DNA from 2 places in the Rhizobium sp. BK049 genome. Region 1 is predicted to be linked to the other one. Evidence: predicted binding sites of a transcription regulator. Region 1 holds the regulator's gene; the other holds the start of a gene.
The links. Region 1 encodes HrcA, which represses chaperone genes, less so after heat shock. Its sites were predicted from a motif close to GTTAGCACTCNCNNNNNGNGAGTGCTAAC; they were not measured.
Positions count from the first base shown of each region.

Region 2: groES (co-chaperone GroES) is a predicted target of HrcA. The motif match lies at 3,687-3,715, and genes of this name have one in related genera.

Region 1 covers NZ_JACHYV010000007.1:72,065-76,955, reverse strand. The annotation lists gene FHT70_RS09585 (VOC family protein) at 1-341, opposite strand, end outside; gene rph (ribonuclease PH) at 338-1,057, opposite strand; gene hrcA (heat-inducible transcriptional repressor HrcA) at 1,183-2,271, shown strand; gene grpE (nucleotide exchange factor GrpE) at 2,382-3,017, shown strand; gene FHT70_RS09565 (nucleoside hydrolase) at 3,051-3,995, opposite strand; gene FHT70_RS09560 (Hsp20 family protein) at 4,277-4,702, shown strand; gene FHT70_RS09555 (DUF1150 family protein) at 4,750-4,891, shown strand, end outside.
Region 2 covers NZ_JACHYV010000001.1:263,807-268,697, reverse strand. The annotation lists gene FHT70_RS01260 (HPP family protein) at 1-1,003, shown strand, start outside; gene FHT70_RS01255 (hypothetical protein) at 1,126-1,398, opposite strand; gene groL (chaperonin GroEL) at 1,456-3,084, opposite strand; gene groES (co-chaperone GroES) at 3,235-3,549, opposite strand; gene FHT70_RS01240 (hypothetical protein) at 3,897-4,187, shown strand; gene FHT70_RS01235 (hypothetical protein) at 4,295-4,651, shown strand; gene FHT70_RS01230 (DUF2934 domain-containing protein) at 4,733-4,891, shown strand, end outside.

The DNA of each region.
Region 1 (4,891 bases):
CCGCCATTTGGCCAGTGCACCTCGGATTCGATCGCGACATCAGCCGCCTTCAGCCGTTCGGCCATGGTATCGATATTGCGGCCGGACACACGAAAACAGGCATGGCCCTGGCCGGTCGCGCCGTGCGGCGGCACCTGCAGCGCGTCGGCTGCCGGCGGCTTTATCGTTTCCTCGGGGTTGAAGATGAGGAGAACGCCTGGCCCACAGCGGAAGAAGACATGCCGGTTGCCGGCGCGGGAGATCTTTTCAAGCCCGAGAACGCCCTCGTAGAACGTCTCGGCCTGATCGAGATCGCGCGCATAAAGCGCCGTTTCCAAGATGCCTTCCAGCATGGCATTCATCCCGCAATCGCCTCTTTCTGCAGGGTGACGAGTTCGCTGATGCCGTTCTTGGCAAGCCGCATCAGAGAGCTGAATTCCTCTTCGCTGAACGGCGTGCCTTCGGCCGTGCCCTGGATTTCGACGATGCCGCCGGCGCCGGTCATGACGAAGTTCGCATCGGTCTCGGCAGAGGAATCCTCAAGATAATCGAGGTCGATCACCGGCTGGTTGGCGAAAACGCCGCAGGAGATGGCGGCGACATGATCCTTCAGGACCCGGTCGACCTTGATCATGTTGCGGCTTTCCATCCATTTCAGGCAATCGTAAAGCGCGATCCAGCCGCCGGTGATCGAGGCCGTCCGTGTGCCGCCATCGGCCTGGATGACGTCGCAATCGAGCGTGATCTGCTTTTCGCCGAGCGCCTGCAGATCGACGACGGCGCGTAGCGACCGGCCGATCAGCCGTTGGATTTCCTGCGTGCGGCCGCCCTGCTTGCCGGCGGCGGCCTCGCGTTTCATGCGCTCGCCGGTCGCCCGCGGCAGCATGCCGTATTCGGCCGTGACCCAGCCCTTGCCGGTGTTGCGCAGCCATGGCGGCGTCTTTTCCTCGAGGCTTGCGGTGCAAAGCACATGCGTATCCCCGAATTTCACCAGGCAGGAGCCTTCCGCATGCTTGGAAAAATTGCGCTCGAACGAGACCTTGCGCATCTGGTCGGTTTTTCTGCCTGAAGGCCGCATTCTTATCTCCTGGAGTTGCTGACCGCTTCTACGATTGGCGGCGCTCATTTGCAAATTCCCTTTTGCCACGCGTGCGAGTTTGACTATATTTTCGGGAGCATCATCAGCGTGGGTTCGAGAGGTTCATGGGCATCAGGTCGACGTCGGTTTCGGATGCCGTTGCTGCGCTGGACGAGCGCTCCAGAGAAATTTTTCGCCGCATCGTCGAGGGTTATCTCGAAAGCGGCGAGCCGCTCGGCTCGCGCAATCTGTCGCGCCTGTTGCCGATGTCACTCTCGCCGGCGTCAGTGCGAAATGTCATGAGCGATCTCGAGGAACTCGGTCTCATCTATTCCCCCCATGTCAGCGCCGGCCGGCTGCCAACCCAGATCGGGCTGCGCTTCTTCGTCGATGCCTTCATGCAGATCGGCGATCTCTCCGCCGAGGACCGCGCCAGTATTGACCGGCAGGTGCGGGCCGAAAGCGGCGGCAATCCGGTGGAATCGATGATGAACGAGGCGAGCCGCATGCTTTCCGGCATCTCGCGCGGGGCCGGGCTCGTCATCACCTCGAAAAGCGATCCGGTGCTGAAACATGTCGAGTTCATCCGGCTTGAACCGACAAAGGCGCTCGCCGTGCTCGTCGGCGATCACGACCAGGTGGAAAACCGCATCATCGAACTGCCTGCAGGCATCACATCGTCGCAATTGACGGAGGCGGCGAATTTCCTCAACGCGCACATGTCCGGCCAGACCCTGCCGGAGCTGCGCAAACAATTAAGCCGTCTGAAGGATGACGTTCGCCATGAGCTCGATGCGCTCTCGCGCGATCTTGTAGAGCGCGGCATCGCCGTCTGGGCCGGCAGCCCGGAGGAGGGAAAGCCCGCCCAGCTGATCATCCGCGGCCGCGCCAACCTGCTCGAAGGCCTTGCCGGCGCCGAAGATCTCGACCGGCTTCGCATGCTGTTCGACGATCTCGAAAAAAAGGACAGCCTGATCGAGCTTCTCAACCTGGCCGAAAGCGGTTCGGGCGTGCGAATCTTCATCGGTTCGGAAAACAAGCTCTTCTCGCTGTCGGGCTCGTCGCTCATCGTCGCGCCCTATCGCGACGATGATGACCGGATCGTCGGCGCTGTCGGCGTCATCGGCCCGACGCGGCTCAATTATTCCCGCATCGTGCCGATGGTGGATTACACCGCTCAGCTCGTCTCCCGCCTGTCGCGCAATCCGCTTTGACGTCATCACTGAGGAAGCGCGGAATTTTCGCTTCTTCGTCACGCAGACTTGATTTTTTCCGGCCAAACCTCGATATCGGGCGCATCTGAAAATACCAACCGGAGACCGTCATGACCGATGAAACGACGAAAAACGGACCTGACGCAACTGCGGCCGATGCCGCAGCCGACGCTGCCGTCAACGTCGAGACTGCCACTGTCGAGCAGGAGGAGGCCAAGCAGCCGGATCCGCTCGAGCTTCTGAAGGCCGAGAATGCCGAGCTGCGTGACCGCTATCTGCGACTTGCCGCCGAGATGGATAATCTGCGCCGTCGCACCGAGCGCGAGGTGAAGGATGCAAAATCCTATTCCGTCGCCGGTTTCGCACGCGACATGCTCGCCGTCTCGGACAATTTGCGCCGGGCGCTGGACGCCATCTCTCCGGAGGCCAAAGCCACGGCCGACGCCGGCCTCACCACGCTGATCGAAGGTGTGGAAATGACCGAGCGCTCGATGCTCTCGGCGTTGGAGCGACACGGTGTTCGCAAGCTGGAGCCGGTCGGCCAGAAATTCGATCCGAATTTCCATCAAGCAATGTTCGAGGTGCCGAACTCCGAAGTGCCGAACAACACCGTCGTCCAGGTCGTGCAGGCCGGCTTCACCATCGGCGAGCGCGTCCTGCGCCCGGCCATGGTCGGCGTCGCCAAGGGCGGCCCGAAACCGGTCGAGGCCGAAGCCAATTCCGTCTTCGACGAGAAGGACGCCTGAGGTCGTTTCGCTCTTCGGAGAAGGAAAGAATAATCAGATGCGGGCGAAGCGCTCGATCAGGAGATCGAAGAAACCGTCCGCATCGACGTAACGCATCACCTTGGCGTTGCGCTTGCGGTCGGTCACATGCCACCAGTCGACGACGGTCATGCCGGTGGTAAGTTCGGACCGGACCTCGATCTCGACATTGCAGTCCCGGCCTTGGAAAAGTTCCGGCTTCAGCAGATAGGCGACGACCGTCGGGTCGTGCAACGGCCCGCCGTCTGAGCCGTATTTCTCGATATCGAAGCGTTCGAAGAATTCCAGCATTTCGACCATCGCCTTTGCCGGAGCCGTGCCGATCTCGTCCATGCGTTTGACCCGGTCCTTGCGGGTCAGCAGCTGGTGCGTCACGTCGAGCGGCATCATCACCATCGGAACGCCCGAGCGGAAAACGATATCGGCCGCCTCGGGATCGACATAGATGTTGAATTCGGCGGCCGGCGTAATATTGCCGCCCTCGAAGAAGCCGCCGCCCATCATCACCAGCTCGCGAATGCGGGCAACGATGTCGGGCGCCTTCTGGAAGGCCATGCCGATATTGGTGAGCGGCCCGAGCGTGCAGAGCGTCACCGTGCCTCCAGGCTCGCGGCGCAGCGTCTCGATGATGAAATCGACGGAATGGCCGGGTTGCAACGCCATCGTCGGTTCGGGCAGAACAGGGCCGTCGAGGCCGGTCTTGCCGTGCACATGTTCTGCCGTCACCAGCTTGCGGGCGATCGGCTTGTCGGCGCCAGCGAAAACCTTCACATCCGTGCGGCCGCAGAGTTCGCAGACGATGCGCGCATTGCGGCTGGTGAGAGACAGCGGCACGTTGCCGGCGACCGTCGTGATCCCCAGCACCTCGAGCTCACCCGGGCTGCCGAAAGCCAGCATGATGGCGGCCGCGTCGTCCTGGCCGGGATCGGTGTCGATGATGATCTTTCTCGCGCTTGCCATTCCAATCGTCCCGTTCTCGCCACGCCGCTTATCCCGGCGGACACCATTTCTTCATTTCCCGCCACAAATCGGCACATTCCGCGCGGGCATGTTTTGATGCGAGGCAGCAGGTCCTTTGTCAAGCAAGGAGGCAGACGCCGCCATTCGAAAAGTGACAGATGTTTAAATCGGGGAGGGCGCGCGCGCCTTGCAGCGCCGTGATCATGCCCCCATATTAGCGGCATCCGGATGCTGCACTTTTAGGTCCGGGATGGTCGCTTGCATCAAGGACTTGAAAAGAGATGAGCCGCATTACCCCATTCGCCAGCCCTCTACTTCTGGGCTTTGACGCCATGGAAAAGACGCTGGAGCGCATTTCCAAGGCGAGCGACGGATACCCGCCTTACAATATCGAACGCATCGCCGCCGACAGCGGCGCGCCCGAGCGTCTGCGCATCACCCTTGCCGTTGCCGGTTTCAGCGAGGAGGAGCTTGATGTCTCCACCGAGGAGAACCAGCTTGTCATCCGCGGCCGTCAGGTGGAGCAGGGCGAGCGGGATTATCTCTATCGCGGCATCGCCGCCCGCCAGTTCCAGCGCACCTTCGTGCTGGCCGACGGCATGCAGGTCTTGGGCGCCGGCCTAAAGAACGGTCTGCTCTCCGTCGATCTAATTCGACCCGAACCCGCCCGCATGGTCAAGAAAATTAACATTTCGGTTTCACAGTAGAACAACGGTTTGTCGAACCGTTGGTCCCTTCTTCCGGAGGAACAGGAATGTTGATGAAAGAAGCCACGTCTCACTTGACCAAATCCGAGCTTGCCCACATCGGCAACGGCGAGGTCGCCTACATCAGAAAGATGCGCACCGAAGAGGTCGCCAAGTGCTTTCCAGAGGCGCCGGATATCGATCCGAATG
Region 2 (4,891 bases), on a different contig from region 1:
CGGTCTCACTGGCGTCATCAGCGGTTATCTGTTCGGTCAGGGGCCGCATCTTCCGCTGATCGTCGCACCGATGGGGGCGTCGGCGGTGCTGCTTTTCGCGGTGCCGGCAAGCCCGTTGGCGCAGCCATGGGCGATCATCGGCGGCAATACAATTTCCGCCCTGATGGGGATTATTGCGGCGTATTTCATTCGTGATCCGATCATCGCGACGGGCGTCGGCGTTTCGCTGGCCATCGGCGCAATGTCGTTCACGCGATGCCTGCATCCGCCGGGAGGGGCTGCGGCACTGACCGCCGTGCTCGGCGGCCCCGTCGTTGCCGGGTGGGGATTCCTCTTTCCCTTCGTGCCCGTCGCTTTGAACTCCTGCATTCTCGTCGGGCTCGGGCTGCTGTTCCACAAGCTTTCAAGGCGGAACTATCCGCATGTCGTGCCGAAGCCGGCGGAGAACACCCACCAGACGATCGATCCGCCATCCGCCGCGCGGGTGGGCTTTCGCGAGGAGGATGTCGACGCCGCCCTCGAAGCGCTCGACGAAACATTCGATATCGATCGTGCGGACCTCGGCAGATTGCTGCAGCAGGTCGAGCTGCAGGCGGCCATCCGATCGAACGACAAGATCAGCTGCGCCGATATCATGTCACGGGACGTGATCGCCATCGGCGAAACGTCCGAGCCGGATGCCGCGCGACATCTTCTTTTGAAGCATAATATCCGCACCCTGCCGGTGAACGATCGGGAAGGCCGTCTGATCGGCACTGTCGGATTGCGCGAATTGTTTGGGGGCGGCGACACGATTGCCCACGCGATCTCCAAGCCGGCGGTGGCGAGAGCTTCGGATCTCGCCCTGTCGCTGCTGCCGGTTCTGACGGACGGGCGCACCCATGCCGTCATCGTCGTCGACGACGACCACCGGATCCTCGGCCTGATATCGCAGACCGACCTTTTGAGCGCCGTTGCACGGCTGCTGCCGAACGACGGCGATACGATCGCGGCTGTGGCGTGAAACGTGCGGAGCGGCTCGGATTGCTGCCGGCCCGTCACGGCCGCCGAAGGCGACATGCCTTCGGCGTCAGCCCTTCCGATATGATCTCGGCTATGAGCTGAAGCGGATGCGGGATGCGCTCGTCATCGATTGCGTGCCGGCGCAGTCACCGGCGTGGTCGGGCGTCCGTTTGTCTCAAACAGGCCGCGGGCCGCCTGAACCATCGACTGCAGATGATTGGGATCGCGCACGCCCTGTCGGTAGAGCTCGATGATGATGCTCGCCATTCGTTCGGCTTCGTCGCTGTCTCTTGCCACTGCGTAATCGGCGCTGAGCTTGTCGAAGACGCGTTGGCAGGTTTCGAGATCGCGGGAGTCCAACGGCACCTGCGATCGGCTTAGGATCGTTTGAACCATCTTCATTCTCTCGGAAAAGGCCCGCCCGGCGTGTCCGGGCGAGCCTGAGACCCTGACTTAAAAGTCCATACCGGCGCCGGGCGGCATTGCCGGAGGAGCATCCTTCTTCGGCTTCTCGGCGATCATCGCTTCCGTCGTCACCAGCAGGCCGGCGATGGAGGATGCATCCTGCAGCGCGGTGCGAACGACCTTTGCCGGATCGATGACGCCCTGCGCGTAGAGATCGCCGAATTCGCCGGTCTGAGCATTCCAGCCATAGGAGAAGTCGCTCTTCTCGCGCAGCTTGCCGACGATGATAGAGCCTTCGGCGCCGGCGTTTTCGGCAATCTGTCGAGCCGGGGCCTCGAGCGCACGACGGACGATGTCGACACCCACGCGCTGGTCGTCATTGGCAGTCTTGATATTGCCGAGCGCCTTGACCGCGCGCAGCAGCGCCACGCCGCCGCCCGGCAGGATGCCCTCCTCGACCGCTGCGCGGGTGGCATGCAGCGCATCGTCGACGCGATCCTTCTTCTCCTTCACCTCGACCTCTGTCGAGCCGCCGACGCGGATGACGGCAACACCGCCGGCGAGCTTGGCGAGGCGTTCCTGCAGTTTCTCGCGGTCATAGTCGGAGGTGGTTTCTTCGATCTGGGCCTTCAGCTGGGCAATGCGGCCTGAAATTTCCTCCTTCGAACCGACGCCGTCGATGATCGTCGTGTTTTCCTTCTCGACCGTGATCTTTTTTGCCCGGCCGAGCATGTTGAGCGTCACATTCTCAAGCTTGATGCCGAGATCTTCGGAGATGACGGTGCCCGCGGTCAGGATGGCGATGTCCTCCAGCATGGCCTTGCGGCGGTCGCCGAAGCCGGGCGCCTTGACGGCAGCGATCTTCAGGCCGCCGCGCAGCTTGTTGACGACGAGGGTCGCAAGGGCTTCGCCTTCGACGTCTTCAGCGATGATGAGGAGCGGCTTGCCCGACTGAACGACAGCTTCGAGGATCGGCAGCATCGACTGCAGGTTCGACAGCTTCTTCTCATGAATGAGAATATAGGGGTCCTCGAACTCGACCCGCATCTTGTCGGCATTGGTGACGAAGTAGGGGCTGAGATAACCGCGGTCGAACTGCATGCCTTCGACGACTTCGAGTTCGGTTTCGGCAGTCTTGGCTTCTTCAACGGTGATGACGCCGTCATTGCCGACCTTTTGCACGGCCTCCGCCAGGAAGCGGCCGATTTCGGCATCACCATTGGCGGAGATCGTGCCGACCTGGGCAATTTCGGCATTGTTGGATATCTTGCGGGCGTTGGCCTTCAGTTCTTCGACGATCGCACTGACGGCGAGATCGATGCCGCGCTTCAGGTCCATCGGGTTCATGCCCGACGTCACGGCCTTGGCGCCCTCCTTGACGATCGCCTGGGCGAGCACCGTCGCAGTCGTGGTGCCGTCGCCGGCGATGTCGCTGGTCTTCGAAGCGACTTCGCGGACCATCTGGGCGCCCATGTTCTCGAACTTGTCTTCGAGCTCGACTTCCTTGGCGACCGAGACGCCGTCCTTGGTGATGCGCGGCGCACCGAAGGACTTGTCGATCACGACGTTGCGGCCTTTCGGACCCAGCGTCACCTTTACGGCGTTGGCCAGGATGTCGACACCGCGCAACATTTTTTCGCGGGCTTCGACGCTGAATTTGACTTCTTTAGCAGCCATGTCCTCACTCCTTCATCGGCAGCTTGCGCATGTCGCCAAGTGTACAGCGGTTTTGCGAGGACGACATGCGTAGAAATTAAGATCTAAAGCGCGAGGAGCGAATCTCAGAGATCGCACTGGGCTTTAGCATTGATTTTCGACTTGACGGACTCAGGCGGCCTCTTTCCGCTCGCTCTGAGCTTCGATGATACCCATCACGTCGCTTTCCTTCATGATCAGCAGGTCCTCGCCATTGATCTTGATCTCCGTGCCGGACCATTTGCCGAACAGGATGCGATCGCCGACCTTGACGTCGAGCGCCTGGATTTGGCCGGCATCGTTGCGCGCACCGGGGCCGACGGCGATGACCTCGCCTTCCTGCGGCTTTTCCTTGGCGGTGTCGGGAATGATGATGCCGCCCTTGGTCTTTTCTTCGGAATCGAGGCGGCGGACGAGAATGCGGTCATGAAGCGGTCGGAACGACATGTCTTCCTCCATAGACAAACAATGACGACGTTGTCGGCTCTGGCCGAACCGGATTGACGAGGTTCGGGTGCAAAGTCGCGCCTTGCGCGAATGATCTGGTTCGAGCGTTTTTCGATTTCAAGAGGAGCAGGAGAAAAATTAGCACTCTCTACCGGCGACTGCTAGCAGCTCTCCCCGGGAACAGAAGGCCCACTCCTGCGTTCGGCATAATGACGATCTCGTCCCCTCGGCTCGAAGGCGAGTTCAAACTGTACATGGCTTGAATCCGGATGTCGGCGTTCCTAGCTCTCAGGCGATCGAGGCTCGAAGAGCTCGATCACCGTCCCACGTCTTTAGGAGTGAGTGACATGGAAGAGAAGACCAATATAATCAAAGACCTCACTATCGAGGAACGCGAGGAGATCTTCGTCGATATCGCTCGCACGCTGGAGGATACGGCGCGCGAGGCGCTTGTCGAAGGCAATACGCACTTTGCCGTACTCTCCAACAACATGGCCGAAGCAATCCGCGTCAATGCCGACGAACTCGCTCGCGACGATCCCGAGAATGCCGAGCGCGTGTTGCTTCAGGCAACGGCCATGATCTCGCAGTTCGAGGCCGTGCACCCTTATCGCATGGTGAGCATGGCCGTTCACTGATTGCCGGCAGCGCGGTTCGGCTCGACCGCCCGCCCGAATCAATCGCCAGCATGCGGAACTCTCGCGGCTGGCGGAGGTTATTGGATCACAGCATCGAAAGGTGATTCATGACCACTTCCCCAACCAACATGTCTCCCGACAACGGAACCGACGATGCGCGCTCCTTCGACACGCAGCAAGCCGAGGCCGATCGCCAGGCGGCATTGGAAGCCGCTCGACGCAACACTCGTTCGACGGTTGATCGCGATAGCGGTACTGAGACACCAAGCCTGAAACTCGCGAAGGAGTATCTCAGCCTCGGCGGGCGCCGCCGGTCCAAAATTGATGACAACATCACCACTGTTCGCCAATGGGAGGAGGATCCCCCCGCGGCCGAACGCTTCTGGAAAGAGCGGGTGGAGACCCTCCCAAAGGATGAGCGCAAGCAAGTGGAAGATTTTCTTCCCACCATCAACACGCCTTGAAAGACGAAGCTGCGCTGAGAGCCGTCGGGAGCGCCGGAGCCAGACATACGCTGCAAGGTCAGGTCGAAACTGGAGAAGATCATGGCCATAGACAAACACGAGCAGATACGGCGGCGCGCCTATGAAATCTGGGAGGCCGAAGGCCGCCCTGAAGGTTCGGACCTGCGTCATTGGATGCAGGCCTGCGACGAGCTGGCTGGCGAAGACGAGCATGAGACGCTGCAAGACCTGCTTGATCAA